Regions from separate parts of the Bifidobacterium sp. LH_426 genome, predicted to be linked through region 1. Evidence: riboswitches for the same ligand, from Rfam matches in the RefSeq annotation. Region 1 holds a riboswitch; the other holds the start of a gene.
The links. A riboswitch is a leader RNA that binds a small molecule or an ion and turns the genes downstream of it on or off. The one in region 1 is predicted to bind FMN.
Positions count from the first base shown of each region.

Region 2: another riboswitch for FMN. It lies ahead of AC1AYD_RS06225 (ECF transporter S component); the one in region 1 lies ahead of ribD (bifunctional diaminohydroxyphosphoribosylaminopyrimidine deaminase/5-amino-6-(5-phosphoribosylamino)uracil reductase RibD).

Region 1 is NZ_JBKEVB010000002.1:426,073-430,820, reverse strand. It holds gene AC1AYD_RS03990 (hypothetical protein) at 1-94, shown strand, start outside; gene AC1AYD_RS03985 (hypothetical protein) at 229-357, shown strand; gene ilvD (dihydroxy-acid dehydratase) at 619-2,484, shown strand; FMN riboswitch at 2,623-2,752, shown strand; gene ribD (bifunctional diaminohydroxyphosphoribosylaminopyrimidine deaminase/5-amino-6-(5-phosphoribosylamino)uracil reductase RibD) at 2,999-4,114, shown strand; gene AC1AYD_RS03970 (riboflavin synthase) at 4,095-4,748, shown strand, end outside.
Region 2 is NZ_JBKEVB010000005.1:15,901-20,648, forward strand. It holds gene AC1AYD_RS06220 (energy-coupling factor transporter ATPase) at 1-1,351, opposite strand, end outside; gene AC1AYD_RS06225 (ECF transporter S component) at 1,361-1,963, opposite strand; FMN riboswitch at 1,971-2,124, opposite strand; gene AC1AYD_RS06230 (nitroreductase family protein) at 2,276-3,061, opposite strand; gene ppgK (polyphosphate--glucose phosphotransferase) at 3,216-3,983, shown strand; gene AC1AYD_RS06240 (pyridoxal phosphate-dependent aminotransferase) at 4,071-4,748, shown strand, end outside.

The DNA.
Region 1 (4,748 bases):
CGCCATGTACGGTGCCAACGCGATGGCCCAGCACTCCATGGGCAACACCAAGGTCCTCTCCGACCTCGTCGAGTCCAACAAGCTCGGCCGCTGAACAAGCGCATAACGCATAAGACTTCGCGACGCACGTCACCGCAAACAAGACAACAAGAAACGGGCGTCGCACACCGAAAATTGCAAACGTGGTCATCGGCCCAACGCCATGACCGAACCTGAAAGGAAAACATTATGTCGTTCAAGGATTCCATGATTCGCGGTCTCGCCATGTACGGTGCCAGCACGATGGCCCAGAACACCATGGGCAACACCAAGGTCCTCTCCGACATCGTCAACGACGCGCAGAAGATCGCCCGCTGAAACTGACTTGTCGGCTCGGGCATGAGCCGACTGCCGTGTGAGAGAGAAGAGAAGACGGGGTTCCGGATGATTCCGGAACCCCGTCTTTCATATGCGTGGGCACCGACGCACATGGCGACGGATCAGCGCGGCACCGCGAAAACCGCTCACGGTGCGGTGACGACGCACGCGGCGTGAGCGTTACCGACGTAACATCCTCGTGAATTCCACATATTGACTCTTGACAAAACGCGTGTCCCGATTAAGGACTTGAATGGAATCATGACCGAAATGCGATCCGCAAAACTCATGTCCGGCCGCGTCTTCGCAGGCGCGCGCGCCCTCTACCGTGCCGCAGGCGTCAGCGGCGACGATATGGGCAAGAAGCCCATCATCGCCATCGCCAACTCCTTCGACGAGTTCCTCCCCGGCCACGTCCACCTCAACAAGGTCGGCCGCATCGTCTCCGAGGCCATCAAGGAGGCGGGCGGCATCCCGCGCGAGTTCAACACGATGGCCGTCGACGACGGCATCGCGATGGGCCACACCGGCATGCTCTATTCCCTGCCCTCCCGCGACATCATCGCGGACACCGTCGAATACCAGTGCAACGCGCACTGCGCCGACGCCCTGATCTGCATCCCGAACTGCGACAAGGTCGTCCCCGGCATGCTGATGGCCGCCCTGCGCCTCAACATCCCGACCGTGTTCGTCTCCGGCGGCCCGATGGAGGCCGGCACCACCGTCCTCGCCGACGGCACCGTGAAGAAGAACACCGACCTCATCTCCGTGATGTACGCCTCCGCCGACGACAACGTCTCCGAGGAGGACCTGCTCAACTACGAGAAGACCGTCTGCCCGACCTGCGGCTCCTGCGCCGGCATGTTCACCGCCAATTCGATGAACTGCCTGACCGAGGCCATCGGCCTCGCCCTGCCCGGCAACGGCACGATCCTCGCCTCCCACGGCTTCCGCAAGGAGCTGTTCCGCAAGGCGGCCCGCCAGGTCGTCAAGATCGCGAACCAGTACTACAAGGATTCCGACGACTCCGTGCTGCCTCGCTCCATCGCCACCAAGCACGCGTTCGAGAACGCGATGACGATGGACGTCGCGATGGGCGGCTCCACCAACACCGTGCTGCACATCCTCGCGATGGCCCAGTCCGCGGACGTGGACTTCACGCTCGACGACATCGAGCGCATCTCGCACACCGTGCCGTGCATCTGCAAGGCCGCCCCGTCCGGCAAGTGGGAGATCTCCGACGTGCACCGCGCCGGCGGCATCTGCGGCATCCTCGGCGAGCTCGACCGCGCCGGCAAGCTGCACAAGGACGTCCATTCCATCGACTATCCGTCGCTCGAGGCCAAGCTCGACGACTGGGACATCATGCGCGACACCTGCACCGAGGAGGCCAAGACCCTCTACCACGCGGCGCCGGGCCACATCATCTCCCCCGAACCGTGGACGCACGAGACGCTGTTCGACTCGCTCGACACCGACCGCGAGCACGGCGCGATCCACGACATCGACCACCCGGAGATCCACGAGGGCGGCCTCGCCGTGCTGCGCGGCAACCTCGCCCCCGACGGCTGCGTCGTCAAGACCGCCGGCGTGCCGCAGGAGATCTGGAAGTTCCGCGGACCGGCGCTCGTCGTCGAATCCCAGGAGGAGGCCATAAAGGTCATCCTCGACGACACGTTGAAGCCCGGCATGGCGCTGGTCATCCGCTACGAGGGCCCGAAGGGTGGCCCGGGCATGCAGGAGATGCTGTACCCGACCTCCTTCGTCAAGGGCAAGGGCATCGGCAAGCAGGTCGCCATGCTCACCGACGGCCGTTACTCCGGCGGCTCCTCGGGCCTGGCCATCGGCCACATGGCCCCGGAGGCCGCGAACAAGGGACCAGTGGCGCTCATCAAGAACGGCGACATCATCGACATCGACATCGAGGCCCGTTCCGTGAACGTCGAGCTGACCGACGAGCAGCTGGCGGAGCGCCGCCGCGAGCTCGAGGCCGGCGACGGCTACGTGGCGCACCGCGACCGCAAGGTCTCGCAGGCCCTCAAGGCCTACGCCGCCTTCGCCCGCTCCGCCGACAAGGGCGCGACGCGCGACCCGGAGCTCATCAACAAGCTCTCCGGCCTCGCCTGATCGGCGTTCGACCGGATTGAGCCGGTTCCGTCAGGCCCCAATAGGAAGGCCGCTCATGGGAGGGGGTGACGTCCATCAAGTGGACGTCACCCCCTCGTCGTCGGCCCGTCCCCTATACTGTCGAACCGACAATTCAATACGCATCTTCAGGGCAGGGTGAAATTCCCGATCGGCGGTTCAGTCCGCGAGCATCGCGATCAACGGTCGCGATGCCGAACCGGTGAGATTCCGGTACCGACAGTCATAGTCTGGATGAAAGAAGCTGCGGCGGCGTGGACCATCGGCCCGCGCGCGCGACCGCATACCGTCGCGTGCGCGCATCGGGCGATGCGCATCATGCGGCCCATCTCGAGCACCTTGGATTTCGAACGGAATCCAGGGTGTTCGCGTTTCGGGGCCGCGAAACATGGCGCGTCTCGCCCGATGCCCGGGCAGCCGGAACCAAACCGGCGCACGGCCCCACCGCCATCATGAAGCACCCTGGACATGCCCTATCGCAAAGAAAGGGGATTTCATGGACGATAGGGACCTCATGTCCGTGGCATTGCGCCACGCACGACTCGGAGCGGGCAAGGTCAACCCGAATCCGATGGTGGGGACGGTCATCGCGCGCGACGGCGCGATCATCGCCACCGGACATCACGACCATTTCGGCGGATGGCACGCCGAACGCGCCGCGCTCGAAGCGGCGAAACGCGACGGCGTCGACGTGCGCGGCGCCACGATCTACGTCACGTTGGAACCCTGCTGTCACACGGGCAAGCAGCCGCCGTGCACGCAGGCGCTCATCGACGCCGGAATCGCCCGCGTGGTGGTCGGCTCCCCCGACCCGAACCCGCTGGTCGCCGGCAAAGGCGTGCGCCGGCTCACGGACGCGGGTATCGAGGTCACGCAGGGCGTGCTGCGCGAGGAATGCGACGCGCTCAACGAAATCTTCCTGCACTACATCACCACGCGCACGCCGTTCGTCATGCTCAAATACGCGATGACGCTCGACGGCCGCATCGCCACCGCATCGGGCCTGTCGCGCTGGATCACCGGCGAGGCCGCGCGCCGCCGCGTGCACGAGGACCGCGGCCGGTTCTCCTCGATCATGGTGGGCGTGGGCACGGTCATCGCCGACGACCCGCAACTCACCTGCCGCATCGACGGCGGTCATGACCCAATCCGCGTGATATGCGACACCGATTTGCGCACACCTCGCGACGCGGCGGTCGTCGCCACCGCGCGCGAGACGCCCACGATCATCGCCACCTGCTCGACCGACGAAACCCGTGCGCAGGCCTACCGCGACGCGGGATGCGAGATCCTCCACGTACCGGCCGACGCCGACGGGCACGCCGACGTCGCCGCCATCGTCGGAACGCTCGGCGGGCGCGGCGTCGACAGCGTGATGATCGAGGGCGGCGGCGAACTCGCCTGGTCCGCGCTGCGCGACCAGGTCGTGACCAAAGTGAGCGCCTACGTCGCGCCGAAACTGTTCGGCGGCCGCACCGCGCCCGGCCCGGTGGGCGGCGCGGGCGTCGGCGCGCCGGACGACGCCTTCCTCCTCACGCACCGCACCGTCGCCGCGGTGGGCGACGACATCGTCATCGAAGGAGGCGTCGACTATGTTCACCGGAATCGTTGAGGACCTCGGCACGGTCGTCGGATTGGAGAACGGCGCCGACTTCGCGCGACTGTCCGTCGACTCGCCGACGGTGGTGACCGACCGCACGGCGATCGGCGAAAGCATCGCCGTCAACGGCGTGTGCCTGACCGTCACGTCCGTGCGCGGCACGACGTTCACCGCCGACGTGATGCACGAGACGCTGCGACGCTCCTCCCTCGGCTCGCTCCGCCGCAGCGACCATGTGGACGTGGAACGCGCGATGCCCGCCGACGGGCGCTTCTCGGGACACATCGTCTCCGGGCACATCGACGGCACCGGCGTGATCACGTCGATCGCGCGCGACGGCATCGCAGTCGTGTACACGATCCGCGCGCCGTACGCGCTCATGCGGTTCATCGCCGAGAAGGGATCGATCGCCGTCGAAGGGATCAGCCTGACGGTGACGCACGCCGGACGTGACTCGTTCGGCGTGTCGATCATCCCGCACACCGCCGCGCACACGGTGCTGGACGAACGCCGCATCGGCGACGTGGTCAACCTCGAAACCGACCCGATCGCGAAATACACGGCGCGACTGCTGGAGATGCCGGCGGACGGCGGCACGGACGGCGTGACGGCCGGAACGGCCGGAGACGCCGGAACGGGCGCGATC
Region 2 (4,748 bases), on a different contig from region 1:
CCTGCGTCTTGAGCTCGTCGACGAGCCGGTAGATGCGTTCGCGCGCGTCCGCGTCAAGACCCGCGGTCGGCTCGTCCATGACCAGCAGCTTCGGCCTGCACGCGATGACGCCGGCGATGGCGGCGAGCCGCTGCTGTCCACCCGACAGATCGAACGGGGAACGGTCGGCGAGACCGTCCAGACGTGCGACCCGCAGCGCCCAATCCACGCGCTCGTCGATTTCGGTCCGCGGCAGCCGCTGATTCGTGGGGCCGTACGCCACGTCGTCACGCACCGTATCGGCGAACAGCTGGCGTTCCGGATGCTGCATGACGAGCCCCACCGTGCGGCGCAGCGCGGCGAGGTCGCGCCGTTTCGCCTCCTCGACGCGGATGCCGTCCACGATGATCGAACCGGAATCCGGCTTGGCGAGCGCGCACACGAGCCGCAGCAGCGTCGACTTGCCGGAACCGTTCGCGCCCATCAGCGCCACCGTCTCGCCACGGCGGATCCTAAGCGACACGTCGTCGAGGATTGGCCCGCCGCCGGCGTAGGCGTAGGAGACGTGGGAGACGGACAGCATGATGTCGGTGGCGTGGGAGTGCGTCGCCTGTCGCGGGACCACCCCCGCCCGTTTCGCGGGATCCCCCGCCGGCGGGAACGAAGGATGCGCGTCGTCGTCCGCCATCCGACCATGTTCGAGCCGCACGACGCGACCCGCCCGCGCGATCTCGTCCGGATGGTGCGTCACGTGGACGATGGTCGTGCCGGCGGCGTGCAGCTCGTCGAGCACGTCCATCACCTCGCGTCGTGCCAGCGGGTCGAGCATGGCGGTCGGCTCGTCGAGCACGAGCAGGCGTGGGCGCATGGCGAGCATGCCGGCGATGGCGGCGCGCTGCTGCTGGCCGCCGCTCATGCGGATCGGGTTCGCGCGGCGCATGTCGTCCAGCCGCACGGCGTGCAATGATTCGGCGATGCGCTCGCCGATGCCGCCACGCCCGTTGCCGTCGTCGCCGTCGCGCGGTATGCCGAGATTCTCCGGTCCGAACGCCACATCGTCCTCGAGCACGGTGGTGACGAGCTGGTCCTCCGGATTCTGGAACACGGCGCCGATGCCCCGACGGGCCGCACGATAGGCGTCCGCGTCGGGACCGGCGTCGGAGAAGACGGTATGTCCGAGCAGGATCACGGTGCCTGCGTCAGGCGCGGCGAGACCGGCGACGAGACGGGCGAGCGTCGATTTGCCCGATCCGTTCGCGCCGGTGAGCGCCATGTAGTCGCCTTCCCGTACGGTCAGGGAGGCGTCGTCGAGCGCCCAGGTGGCGCCGCCGTCGTAGCTGAAGCGGATGTGGTCGAGTTCGGCGAGGTTCACGGTCGTCGGTTACTTGTCGAGCAGCTTGGTGATCGGCTTGTAGATGAGGAACGTGACGACCGCATGGATTGCGAACTTGAGCACGTTGAACGGCAGCAGGATCGGCACGATCATGGCGGCGACCTGCGCGACGGTCATGTGCGCGTAGATCGGCGTGATGACGAGGTTGCCGAGGATGGCCGCGGCGAGCGCGACGACCGCGCCCACGACGATGCCGATGATCGCGCCCTTGCGCGTGCGGTCGCGACGGTAGATGACGGACGCGGGCAGCGACAGCGCGAGCGCGACGAGAATCGCCATGAGCGCACCCCACGGATCGGTGAACGCGTGCGGCAGGAAGCCGAGCACGGAGACGATGGCCGCGGCGGCCGGACCGAACGCGAAACCGGCGATGAGGCTCACGATGCCGGACGGATCGTACTTCAGATACGGGGCCGCCGGGAAGATCGGCAGTTCGATGAAGCTGGTGACGATCGCCAACGCGACGAACAGCGCGTAGACGGCGATGCGGCGGGTGGACCAGCGGCCGGAATCCGCGACGCCCGTGGCGTGCGTGCCGGTGGCGTGGTCGACCGTCTTGGACTGGAAATGATTATCAGAAGATACGCTCATGCCGAGCTCTCCGTTTCTCCCATCCGGACTATGACCGTTGGCTCCGGATTCGCACCGGATCGGCCGCTTTCGCGGTTCGCGGGCTTCCCGACGCCTCCCGTTGTGAATCCCGGGGGCCGGGTTACCGCCAGTAAGGAATCGCACCTTCCCTGAAACTGACAAGACACTGTATACGCGTGACCGTGGATTTCGCGCAAATCCCGTTTCACTGTGCGGAAAACCCGTCGCATGCGAAGCGGCCCTCCGCATGACGCGCGTGTCGATGCGGAGGGCCGTTGATACGGTCGTTTGGCGGTGATTCCGGGCGGGAGCCTACTTGTGCAGGAACAGGCCGCCGTCGCCCCACGCCCACCGGCCCTGGCCGGCACCGATCTGGAAGTGCAGCTTCGCGATGCCCAGATCGTTGAGCGCCCAATGCCCGTCGCCCGCGGCCGGATCGATGTGCGCGGCCGCCGTATCGTCGTCGGCATCGTAGGTGAACGTGACCGGCTGGCGGTTCATCGCGCTCGGCGCCTTCATCGCCGCCTCGACGCCCGCCTTGAACCATGCCGGCGCCGCCTCGCGCGCCTCGTCGGACATGCCGGCGGTGAACTCCTCATACGACTTCGTGGGACGATGCGTGCGCTGGAACTCGACGAGCTCCTCATACGACTTCGCCAGGCGCTCCACATGATGCTCCGGGTGGCCGATCACCACGGCGAGGTACAGCTCCTCGCCGTTGCGGATATGGCAATGCCTCGCCGCCTCCGCGCGGTCCCAGCTGCCCGCCACCCACAGGGTGCCCAGGCCCCTCAAGGTCGCGGCGAGCACGGCGCGCTCCGCGTAGAAGCCGGCGCGCTCCTTGGCCTCGGCGTCGTTCTTCGGGCCGACGATGGCCAGATAGTTCGCCGCGTTCCTGAGATGTCCGGAGGCGTTCGCCTCCGCGAACACCTCCGGGTGGTTGCGCACCAGCTGGAGATGCAGGTCTCCGAGGAGATTCAACGGCGCGAGGGTCATGTCGAGCTGACGGGCCGTGTCGTCGTCGATCGGTTCGTCGTCGTAGGAGCGGATGGCGGTGCGGATGTTCACCGCATCGATCAGTTGCGTGTGTTCTGCCATGCCTCCCATTATGGCACCGCATTATGGCACCGCACGATGCGGCGACGGTGCAAACGTGTGCGCGACATGCGGGCGTTCGTCCGCTGTTTGGGATGCGAGGGCGGTACGATGCAGGTAACGGTTAGGAAATCCAATACAAGGAGGAGAATCGACGATGATTGAAACCGCGCAGGCGTTCGGCATCGATATCGGCGGCTCCGGCATCAAGGCCGCACCCGTCAACCTGGAGAAGGGCGAATTCGCCGAACCCCGACTCAAGATCCTCACCCCCGAGGTGTCCACTCCGGACGCGGTCGCCAAGATCGTGCGCCAGCAGCTCGACCACTTCGAAGTGCCCGAATCCGCTCCGGTCGGCATCGCGTTCCCGGCACCGATCAAGCCGGGCAAGCCGCTCGACTTCATGGCCAACCTCGACCAGTCGTGGGTCGGCGTCGACGTGACCGCAGTGTTCTCCGAGGCCGCCGGCCGCCCCGTCACCGTCGTCAACGATGCGGACGCCGCGGGCCTCGCCGAACAGCAGTTCGGCGCCGCCAAGGGCAAGGACGGCCTCGTCATCGCCACGACGCTCGGCACCGGCATCGGCACCGCGCTCATCATCGACGGCGTGCTCGTGCCCAACACCGAGCTCGGCCACCTCATTCTCTCCGACAAGCACCCGGACGCGGAGAAGTACGCGGCCAGCTCCATCCGCGAGCAGGAGGACCTCGGCTACAAGAAGTGGGCGAAGCGCCTCACCAAGTACTACGGTCTGCTGGAGAAGTACTTCAACCCGGATCTGTTCGTCGTCGGCGGCGGCGTGAGCCGCAAGGCGGACAAGTTCCTGCCGTTCATCGAGATCAAGACCCCGATCGTGCCCGCCGCGCTGCGCAACGAGGCCGGCATCGTCGGCGCCGCTTACTACGCGAGCACCAAGCAGCACTGAGTCCGATCGCCGTCTTCCGAAGACGGCATGGGGCCGCCCGGATCCGTTCCGGACGGCCCTTTTCGTCGCCCGCGCTACAGTGGAGGCATGACCGTTCGATTCTCCTCCCGCGTGGACATCTCCGCGCCCAACCCGATTGCCGCCGCCGAAGCCGAGGCACGCGCGCAGGGCGTGACGCTCGGCAAGCTCAACGATTCCAACCCGACCAGGCACGGGCTCGCCCCGGCCGAGGTACCGGGGGAGTATACGGCGGAGCCGCGCGGGCCGCGTGCGGCGAGGGAGTCGCTGGCCCGCTTCCTCGGAAGCGGGAACCACCCCCAGTCCGCTTCGCGGACAGCCCCCGCCGGCGGGGGCCAAGAAGAAGGGGACATCGACCCGGATTCGCTGTACCTGCTGAGCTCCACGTCGCAGGCGTATTCGTGGCTCATCAAACTGCTGTGCGACGCCGGTGACGCGGTGCTCGCCCCGAAGCCCGGCTATCCGCTCATCGAATCGATCGCGCGCCTCGAATGCGTCGACACGATCGAATACCAACTCCAGTTCGACGGCTCCTGGTACATCGACACCGCCGCCATCGAGGAGCTGCTCTACTCGCAGGAGGGCGACCGCATCCGCGCGCTCGTCCTCATCAACCCGAACAATCCGACCGGCTCCTACGTGAAACCGGAAGAGCGCGCCACGCTCGTGCGCCTGTGCCGGGAACGCGGCATCGCCATCATCGCCGACGAGGTGTTCTACGACTACGCGCTGGAGCCGTTCGACGGC